Regions from separate parts of the Stappia sp. genome, predicted to be linked through region 1. Evidence: predicted binding sites of a transcription regulator. Region 1 holds the regulator's gene; each other region holds the start of a gene.
The links. Region 1 encodes PhoB, which activates phosphate uptake and scavenging genes when phosphate is short. Its sites were predicted from a motif close to TGTCATNNANCTGTCAT; they were not measured.

Region 1 (3,259 bases):
TGGCATAGAGGTTGGACACATGCCACAGCTTGTCCGCCTGCGCCTTGAGCGCGGCGACCAGATGCGGATGGCTGTGGCCGAGGGAGTTGACCGCGATGCCGGCGGCGCAATCGAGGAAACGGCGGCCGTCGGTGGTCTCCAGCCACACACCTTCCCCGCGGGCGAACTCCAGGTCCGCACGGTTGTAGGTCCGATAGAGAGATGACTCCGCCATATCCGCCTCGCTCCTGTCCGCCACGCCCATGACCGGCCGCTCCTGCGGACCCTACCGACCGGCCGTCGCGCGGGCCGACCCGCGTGCGGGCCGGGCATCAATCGTGATCGTCTCGCGTATCGTGATCGTCTCGAGATCCTCGTCGCGGACCGACCCGCCGGACGCCGCACCGCATCCCCCTGGCAGGACACTCCGCCGACCAAACACGCCCCAAAACAGACCAAACACGCCCCAAAACATATGTGCCGCCCGAAAGAGGCGGCACGGCAACTTGCGCCGTTATACACCGCGCGGACCTGAGAAAGTCAATCGAATAGGCAGGTCCCGCATCCTGCGCCCTTGAGTCAGCAAGCAGCCTTTTTTGGGGAAAACCGCCGCAATCCCCAGGTGAATCGGGCCGATGACTTGCAGAAAAAACGCGGCATATTGTAGTTTCTCAGTCAAGAAATACGACATCTCGTGTGCATGACTCACTTTCGCCCCAAAATCCGGCGATCAGCGGAGTGCCCGTAGGAGCGGGCCGGTAACCGGCCGTTAACCAGATGTCAGGTCCCGAACCAAGACGGAGTGTGGCGCATGTCCTGGACAAGCGAACGTGTCGAGCTGTTGAAGAAGCTCTGGGGTGACGGACTGAGCGCCAGCCAGATCGCCGGGGAGCTCGGCGGCGTGACACGCAATGCCGTCATCGGCAAGGTTCACAGGCTCGGGCTTTCGGGGCGGGCGAAGACCGCCGTCGCCGGCAACGCCAAGAGCCGCAAGACGGCGAAGACGGCCGCCAACGACAGCCAGACGCCGACGACCGCGCCCGAGAGCATGCCGCAGAGCGTCGGCGCGACCGCGCTCAAGGCCGAGACGGCGCCCGCGCCCCAGGCCAAGCCCGAGGAAAAGCCGGTCGCGGAACTCGTGCCCATCGCCAAGCGCGCCACCATCCTGACGCTCACCGAGCGCACCTGCAAATGGCCGATCGGCGATCCGACCAGCAAGGATTTCCACTTCTGCGGTCACGCGTCCAATCCGGGCGTTCCCTACTGCCCGTATCATTGCCGCATGGCCTATCAGCCGGCGACCGACCGGCGCCGCGACCGCTCCAAGGCCGCCGCCGGCTGACGGCGCCCTCGGCGCGGTGCGAGCCGCCAGGAGGGCCGGTTTCAGGACGGCCGGATCGGGATTTGAAAAAGGGCCCCAAGCGGGCTCCCTGCCTCTCCGATCCCGGATCTCCGCTTCGCGGCGCCCGGGATGACGACCTTGCAAGGCTTTGTCAGCAGTCTGAGGGCGCCGCGCGGCGCCCTTTTTGGTGTTGTCCGGATAGTGTTGTCCGGATCGTCGTCGCGAACGCGCGTGTCCTTGCCGAATGGACAGCGCGCGTTCGCGATCAGGACGCGGCGGCGAACTGGTCGTTGAAGGCGTAGCCCGCGCCGCGCACGGTGCGGATCGGATCCATCATCCGCCCCCGATTGATCGCCTTGCGCAGCCGGCCGACGTGGACGTCCACCGTGCGCTCGTCGACATAGACGTCATGGCCCCACACGCCGTCGAGCAGCTGCTCGCGCGAGAACACCCGGCCGGGCGACGTCATCAGGAACTCAAGCAGGCGGAACTCCGTGGGCCCGAGATGGATCTCGCGGCCCGCGCGGCGCACCCGGTGGGTCTCGCGGTCGAGCTCCAGATCGCCCGCCCGCAGAAGCGAGGACACGACCTCGGGCTTCGCCCGGCGCAACATGGCGCGCACCCGCGCCATGAGCTCGGGGATGGAGAAGGGTTTCACGACATAATCGTCGGCCCCGGTCGCCAGCCCGCGAATGCGCTCCTGCTCCTCGCCGCGCGCGGTGAGCATGATCACCGGCAGCCGCTCCGTTTCGCTGCGCGAGCGCAGACGACGGCACAGCTCGATGCCGGACAGGCCTGGCAGCATCCAGTCGAGAAGCAGAAGATCGGGCTGGCTTTCGCGCAGCAACAGTTCCGCCTCGTCGCCGCGCGTGCAGGTCTCGACGGTATAGCCTTCCGCCTCGAGGTTGTAGCGCAGCAGCAGGATGAGAGGTTCCTCGTCCTCGACAACAAGAACCTTCGGCATGCGTATCTACCCTTGTCTCGCCAGGTCCAATGGCGGCCGCGTCAGGACGCGGCGCCGACGCTCGTCTCGTCGACCTTCGGCCGCTCGTCCATCGGCTGGGTGCCCGTCACCATGTAGATGACGTTTTCCGCGATGTTGGTGGAGTGGTCGCCGATGCGCTCGATGTTCTTGGCGCAGAACAGAAGATGCGCGCACATGGTGATCTGGCGCGGGTCTTCCATCATGTAGGTGAGCAATTCGCGGAAGATCGAGGTGTAGAGCGCGTCGATCTCGTCGTCGCGGTCGCGCACCGTCTGGGCGGCTTCGTCGTCGCGATTGGCATAGGCATCGAGCACGGTCTTCATCTGCTGCTGCGCCAGCTCGCTCAAATGCTCGACGCCTTGCGCGAATTTCTTGCTGTCGAAGGCGCCTTCGATGGCGATGACGCGCTTGGCGACGTTCTTGGCCAGATCGCCGACCCGCTCCAGATCGTTGCAGATGCGCATGGCGGCGACCACGTCGCGCAGGTCCTGCGCCACCGGCTGACGGCGGGCGATCAGCAGAATGGTCTGCTCCTCGACCTCGTGCTGCAGAAGGTCGACGCGCCGGTCGGTGGAAATGACCCGGCGGGCGAGATCCTTGTCCATGCGCACCAGCGCGGAAATCGCGTCGGACAGCATGACTTCGGTGAGCCCGCCCATTTCCGACACGCGGCCGGCAACGGCTTTCAGCTCATCGTCGAAGGACGTCACTGTATGATCAGGCATTTTATAACTCCTAGACAGCGCGCGGATCTTGTCCCGGCGCCGGACGTCGCGGTATGCGTCCTCAGCCGAAGCGGCCGGTGATGTAGTCCTGGGTGCGCTTGTCGTGCGGGTTCGTGAAGATCTCCTTCGTCTCCCCTTCCTCGACCAGATTGCCGAGGTGGAAGAAGGCGGTGCGCTGCGACACGCGCGCCGCCTGCTGCATGGAGTGCGTCACGATGACGATCGTGT
Region 2 (3,259 bases), 1.5 Mb from region 1:
CGTGTGGGCCAACGGCAACGCGAGCTTTTCGGGCGCCGCGCTCGAGCCCGGCCTGCCGGGTCTTTTTCCGGAACTGCGGGCGAGCTGGCTCACGGTCGCGGCGGTCGGCACCAACGGCACGATCACCGACTATTCCAACCGCTGCGGCGCGGTCGCCATGGGCTGGTGCCTGTCGGCGCCCGGCGGCGACGACGACGAGACGACCGGGGGCATCTACGCGACCGCCAACGACGGCGACTACGTGCGCATGTCGGGCACCTCGATGGCCGCGCCGCATGTCACCGGCGCGATGGCGGTCGCCCGCGAAATGTTCCCGAATGCGGCCGCGACCGATCTTGCGCAACTCGTGCTCGCCACCGCGACCGACGCCGGAGCTCCGGGCATCGACGAGGTCTACGGCTGGGGCCTGCTCGATCTGGAAAACCTGACCCAGACACGGGCGGCCGAGACCGGCGTGGTGTTCTCCAACGCCGCCTTCGCGCAGGCGCGCACGCTCGGCCGGATCGCCGATATCGGCGCCGGCCTCGCCGCGCCCCAGGGAACCGCGGACGCCCTGCCGGGCACGGTCACCGTCTCCACCCATGGCGATGCACCGGCGGACCGCGAGCGCCGGCTGCGCTGGTGGCTGTCGCCGATGGGCAGCTTCGCGCAGACGCAGGCGAGCGCCACCGCGCCCTCCACGATCTCGCGCGGCGGCGGTCTGATGACCGGTCTCGACGTGAGCCCGAGCGCGGGTCTGCGCCTCGGCGCGGGCGTTGGCGTGACCACCGGCGACACGCGCGGCGGCGGCAACCGGGTCGAGGACACGGGCCTGCACGCGCTCGCCTACGGCGGCTATGCCGGGTCGCGATTCTTCGCGGAAGGCGCGGCCGGCGTGAGCCGCTTCGAGACCAGCACCACCCGCACGGCCATCGCCGGCGCAGGTGGCGCCGTCGCCTGGACCGGCGTCAGCGATGCGGTGGACATCGGCGCCTGGGGCAACGCGCGTATCGGCATGAGCTTCGACACGCTGGCTGGATCACTGCAGCCCTATGCGCAGGCCCGCTTCGTCCACCAGTGGCTCGGCAGCGCAACGGAAACGGGCGCCGGCGTGTTCTCGCTGACGGCGGCCTCCGCCAGCCAGACCCAGACCGACCTTGGCGTCGGTGTGCGCCTCGCCGGCGCGGCGCATGCGATCTCCGAAACGCTCGAGATCGCGCCCAACCTCGATCTCGGCTACGCGCGCGCCGTCGGCGCTCTCGGCGACAGCCGCGCCACGACGCTGCTCGGCGCACCGGTCGCCGCCGGCGATCTGGGGATCGGCCGCGATATCGCGCGGGTTTCGGCCGGTGTCACGCTGAGCGAACAGGATGCGCGCCTGTCCGGCACGCTCGCCTATTCCGGCGAGTATCGGGCCCGCGCGCAGTCGCATGCCCTCAGCGCGCGCATGAACCTGCGCTTCTGACCGGACAGAGCCGCCGGCGGTCATCGGACCGCCGGCGGTTTCCACCTTTCGACGGACCTTCGGGTCAGACGACGCTCAGGTGACGCTTTTTCTCGAAGACCTTGAGAACCTGGGCCAGATCGCTGCCGCGCTTGAGCACCGTGCCGCCCGTGCCCACCACCGCGTAGGCGCCCTGGCGGCGGGCGTTCTTCGGCACCTTCTCGACCCGGAACAAAGGCATTTCCGACGCCCGGCGAAAGATCGAGAAGACGGCCCGGTCCTTCAGGTGATCGATGGCGTAATCCCGCCACTCGCCGGAGGCGACCCGCTGGCCGTAGATGCGCAGGATCAGATCCAGTTCACGTCGGTGAAACGCCACCACGGGCACCATGCGCGATGCGGAAGATCCGCCGGGGCCAGACCGCTCGCCGCTGTCGGCGTCGCCCGGGCCGGGGCCCGAGCGGGGGAATCGCGATGCGTCGGCGTCGAATTCGCTCATGCCGTCTCCCGTACGCCGAAGTCCCGTTCTTCGCAGCAGCGCCGTTCCTGGCAGCAGTGCTTTTCTTCGCAGCAGCCCCGTTCATGGCAGCAGTGCCGTGCTTCGCAGCAGCCCGTTAAGGGCGGCCCGGTGGAGACCGGACCCGGCGCCTGCGGTTCGCGTCCTGCCTGCCGACCCACACGCCTGCCTGCGGCCGGCGTTGCGTCATCGTCGTGTCATGATGCGCCCCGGGCTTCGGGTTTGGCAAGCATCGAGTTGCCGCCTTCCGAAAGGGCGCCGGCCGTCGGAGCCGAGATTTCACGATTTTGCCCCAATGCAGCCCTTCCCGCGCCATGGTGACAGGCGATCTTGACGATGTTGCCAACGGATCGCCGGTCGCGAGACCTCGGTACGCAACAGCCCCCCAGCCCCCCGGGGTTTCGTGGCTTCGATCCTGTCCCTCGTGGACGCGTAGGTAACCGGAAGGGCCGGCACACAGTGCCGGCCCTTTCCCGTTTTCGGCGCCGTTTTTGGCGCCGTTTTCGGCACCGTTTTCATCCCTGTATCCAGCCCTGTATCCGGCCCCGGGTTTGGCCCTGGTTTCGAGTGCGATTTCGCACAGGATTCGGCCGTCGCGTCGGACCTTCTCCCCGGCCGTTTGCCATCATCCATCGTCGGAAGCGGCTTTTCAGGAACGACCGAGGACCCTGCGCGCCCTGCGCAAACGCGCGCCGCTGCGGCTTTGCTTTTGTCCGCGCGCAAAGAGCGCTATCCTTGGTACATGAGTCTCGGCCTGACTGCCCTGCGCCCCGCGCGCAACGACGATGCCGACGCACTCGCCGCCATTCACGAAGCGGCGTGGCGCACGACCTATCGCGGCATCATAGACGGGGTGGAACTGGAGCGGATGATCTCGCGGCGCGGGCCGAAATGGTGGCGCACCGCCCTTTCGCGCGGCGTGCGCATCCAGATCCTGTCGGTCTCCGGGCAACCTGCGGGCTATGCCACCTTCGGGCGCTCGCGCATGCGCGAACTGCCCTTCGAGGGCGAGATCTACGAGCTCTACATCCGGCCCGACCATCAGGGGCTCGGCTTCGGCACGGAGCTCTTTCACGCCACCCGCAGCGCGCTTGCCCGCCTGCATCTCGACGGACTCGCGATCCGCGTGCTCTCCGACAATACCGACGCGCTGCGCTTCTACCGCCAGCGCGGCGGGCAGCCGCTGATGACGAGCCGCGAACGCGTCGCCAAGACCACGCTCGACATGACGGTCTTCGGCTGGTTTCCCGACAATCCCGACTGACGCCCCGCCCGACGGAGCACGCCCGTCAGAGCGCGGCCCCTCGAGCGCGCGCCGC
Region 3 (3,259 bases), 2.2 Mb from region 1:
AAGCAGGTCGTGATGCGCGCGCAGATGCGGCTCGTGCCCTTCAGCGGCGACGATGAACTCGCAGGGCACGATCTGCGTGCCCTGGTGCAGCAGCTGGAAGAAGGCGTGCTGGCCGTTGGTGCCGGGCTCGCCCCAGACGACGGGGCCGGTGTCGCGCATCACCGCATCGCCCGCAAGCGTCACCCGCTTGCCGTTCGATTCCATGTCAAGCTGCTGCAGATAGGCGGGCAGGCGGGCGAGGCGCTGGTCGTAGGGCACGACGGCGCGGGTCGGATAACCGAGCAGGTTGCGATGCCAGATGCCGGCAAGCCCGAGAAGAACCGGCAGGTTCGTCTCCAGCGGCGCGGTGCGAAAGTGGCGGTCCATGTCCTGCGCGCCGGCCAGGAAGTCGGCGAAACGCTCCGGCCCGACCGCCAGCATCACCGGCAGGCCGATGGCAGACCACACCGAATAGCGGCCGCCCACCCAGTCCCAGAAGCCGAAGACGCGCTCCGGCGCGATGCCGAAGGCCTCGACCTTGTCGCGGGCGGTGGAGACGGCCGCGAAGTGATCCGTCACGGCCGCCTCGCCGAGGGCGGCGACGAGCCAGGCGCGCGCCGTGGCGGCGTTGGTCATCGTCTCGACGGTGGTGAAGGTCTTGGAGGCCACGACGAAGAGGGTGCGCGCCGGATCGAGCCCGGCGAGCGTGTCGGCGATATGCGCGCCGTCGACATTGGAGACGAAATGCAGGCGCGGGCCGTCGGCATAGGGCACCAACGCCCGGCACGCCATCGCCGGTCCGAGGTCGGACCCGCCGATGCCGATGTTGACGACATCGGTGAAGGGCGCGCCGCGATGGCCGCCGACCATGCCGGAGCGCACCGCGTCCGCGAAGCCGCCGAGCCGGAGAAGCGTCTCGCGCACGCCGGGCATGACGTCGCGGCCGTCGACGTGGATCGGCGCGTCGGTGCGGTTGCGCAGGGCGACATGCAGGACGGCGCGGCGTTCGGTCTCGTTGATCGCTGCGCCGGAGACCATCGCGTCGCGGCGCCCTTCCACATCGCAGGCCCGGGCGAGATCGAGCAGCCGCGCGCGGCTGTCGTGCGTCCAGGAAAGCTTGGAAAAATCGACCAGCAGGTCGTCGAGCTCGACGGAAAACCGGGAAAACCGGTCCGGATCGGCCTCGAACAGGGCGCGGATGCCGTGTTGTGCCGCCTGTTCGGCATCCCGGGCGAGCATGGACCAGATGTGCGCTGCCTGCATGTCGTCTTCCCTTGCCCGTCATTTTGCTGTCATTCACGGTGAACACAGTGCCGAGCCTTGCGCGGGGCCGTCCGGACGATCGGCCCCGCGCGGGTGCATTCGATCATGTCGCCGGACGGAAAGAAAGTCCCCGCCCCGGTGGACACATGAGGGCGATGCGGGTCAAATGTCCGATGACGGGAGCAGGGCAGGGAGCGCGTCCGGGGGCCATGTACGAGATCCAGCACGCCCATGCCAGGGGCCGGCATGCCAGAGGTCGGTCGCTGTCCCCGCCGACCCGGGCCAGGGCCGACGGACACATCGTCGATACGCTGATCGCCGAGCGGGGCCGGCAGGTCATGGCGAGCCCCTATTGGCCGCTGCTGCGCCCGCTCGCCCATGCCCTGCTGCGCTACCGTCCCGCGGTCGAGATGGCCGACACCATCGCCGGCATGAACGGGCTCGAGGTCTTCACCTATCTGAGCGAGTTGCTCCGGCTCAAGGTCGAGACGCGCGGGCTCGACCGCGTGCCGGGCACCGGCGCCGTGGTGCTGGTGTCCAATCATCCGACCGGCATCGCCGACGGGGTGGTGCTGTTCGACGCCATCAAGAGCCGCCGCACGGATCTTGCGATCTTCGCCAATCGCGATGCGATCCGCGTCAATCCGAAGCTCGAGGACATGATCGTCCCGGTCGAATGGCGCTCCGAGTTCAAGTCGCGCGACAAGACCAAGGAGACCCTGCGCGCCGCCGCGCGGGCCTTCGACCGCGACCGGGCGGTGGTGCTGTTTCCCTCCGGCCGGCTGGCCTACATGCACGAAGGGCGGCTGACCGAGCGACCGTGGATGACCTCGGCCGTGGCACTGGCGCGCAAGCACCGCGTGCCGGTCGTGCCGGTGCACATGGGCGGGCGCAACTCGCGGCTGTTCTACGCGCTTGCCCGCATCTCCACCGAATTGCGCGACATGACCGTCTTCAACGAGTTGCTCAACAAGACGGGGGCCTCGGTGCCGGTGCATTTCGGAACGCCCATCGACCCCGACGCCCTCGACGGCGATCCGCAGGACGTGTCCGACCGCCTGCGTCGCCATTGCGCCGAGACGCTCGCCCGCGATCCCGACGCGGAGTTTCCCGGCTGAAGGCCCGGAGCGGGCGGGCGATCCGTCAAATGAAAAGATAGGCGGTGTAGCCGACATAGGCGGCGAGAAGCCCCGCGCCGGCGGTGCGCGGCACCCTGCGACCCGTCGACAGCAGCAGCGCCAACGCCAGCGAGGCGCCCAGCATCACCGGAATGTCGATGAGGCGGATGCTCTGCGCGATGGGCAGCGGCGAGACGAGGGCCGTCGCGCCGAGGATCGCGAGCACGTTGAAGATGTTGGAGCCGACGACGTTGCCGACCGCGATCTCCGGCTGGCGCCGCCAGGCGGCGACGATGGAGGTCGCGAGCTCCGGCAGGCTGGTGCCGACGGCGACGACGGTGACGCCGATCACCGCCTCGGAAATGCCGGCCGCGCGGGCGAGGTCGCTGGCGCCGCGAACCAGAAGATCCGCACCGGCCATCAGCGCAAGCAGACCGCCGCCGACGAAGGCGAGGGCGGCCAGCGGCGACAGCGTGGCGGCAAGACCCTCCGCCTCTCCGTCCTGCCCGCGGGCAAGCCAGGCGCTCGCCGCGAGATAGGCGGCCAGGGCGGCGAGCAGGGCGAGGCCGGCGCCGCGTTCGACCGACCCCATCCGGGCAAGTGCGGCAAGGGCAAAGGCGGCGACGAGCATCACGACGAGATCCCGGCCGAGGCCCGGAAGTCGGGTGGGCGGCGGGGCGATCAGCGCCGTCAATCCGAGGATCAGCAGGATGTTGGCGGTGTTGGAGCCGACCACATTGCCGACCGCGATGTCGGGCGCGCCGGCAAGTGCCGCGCGCAGCGACACGATCAGTTCCGGCATCGAGGTGCCGAAGCCGACGACGGTCAGTCCGATCATCAGCGGCGAGACGCCAAGGCGTGCGGCGAGGCTCACCGCCCCGCGCACCAGACCCTCGCCG

Region 2: ABL312_RS16205 (DUF2794 domain-containing protein) is a predicted target of PhoB. The motif match lies at 2,125-2,141, and genes of this name have one in related genera.
Region 3: ABL312_RS12005 (1-acyl-sn-glycerol-3-phosphate acyltransferase) is a predicted target of PhoB. The motif match lies at 1,259-1,275, and genes of this name have one in related genera.

What each region holds. Positions count from the first base shown of each region.
Region 1 is NZ_CP157793.1:512,800-516,058, reverse strand. Features, by position in the region: gene ABL312_RS02350 (aspartate aminotransferase family protein) at 1-214, opposite strand, end outside; gene ABL312_RS02345 (GcrA family cell cycle regulator) at 791-1,321, shown strand; gene phoB (phosphate regulon transcriptional regulator PhoB) at 1,587-2,285, opposite strand; gene phoU (phosphate signaling complex protein PhoU) at 2,327-3,031, opposite strand; gene pstB (phosphate ABC transporter ATP-binding protein PstB) at 3,093-3,259, opposite strand, start outside.
Region 2 is NZ_CP157793.1:3,639,169-3,642,427, forward strand. Features, by position in the region: gene ABL312_RS16200 (S8 family serine peptidase) at 1-1,444, shown strand, start outside; gene ABL312_RS16205 (DUF2794 domain-containing protein) at 1,509-1,922, opposite strand; gene ABL312_RS16210 (GNAT family N-acetyltransferase) at 2,683-3,204, shown strand; gene ABL312_RS16215 (NAD(P)H-dependent oxidoreductase) at 3,230-3,259, opposite strand, start outside.
Region 3 is NZ_CP157793.1:2,672,868-2,676,126, reverse strand. Features, by position in the region: gene pgi (glucose-6-phosphate isomerase) at 1-1,242, opposite strand, end outside; gene ABL312_RS12005 (1-acyl-sn-glycerol-3-phosphate acyltransferase) at 1,452-2,360, shown strand; gene ABL312_RS12000 (calcium/sodium antiporter) at 2,386-3,259, opposite strand, start outside.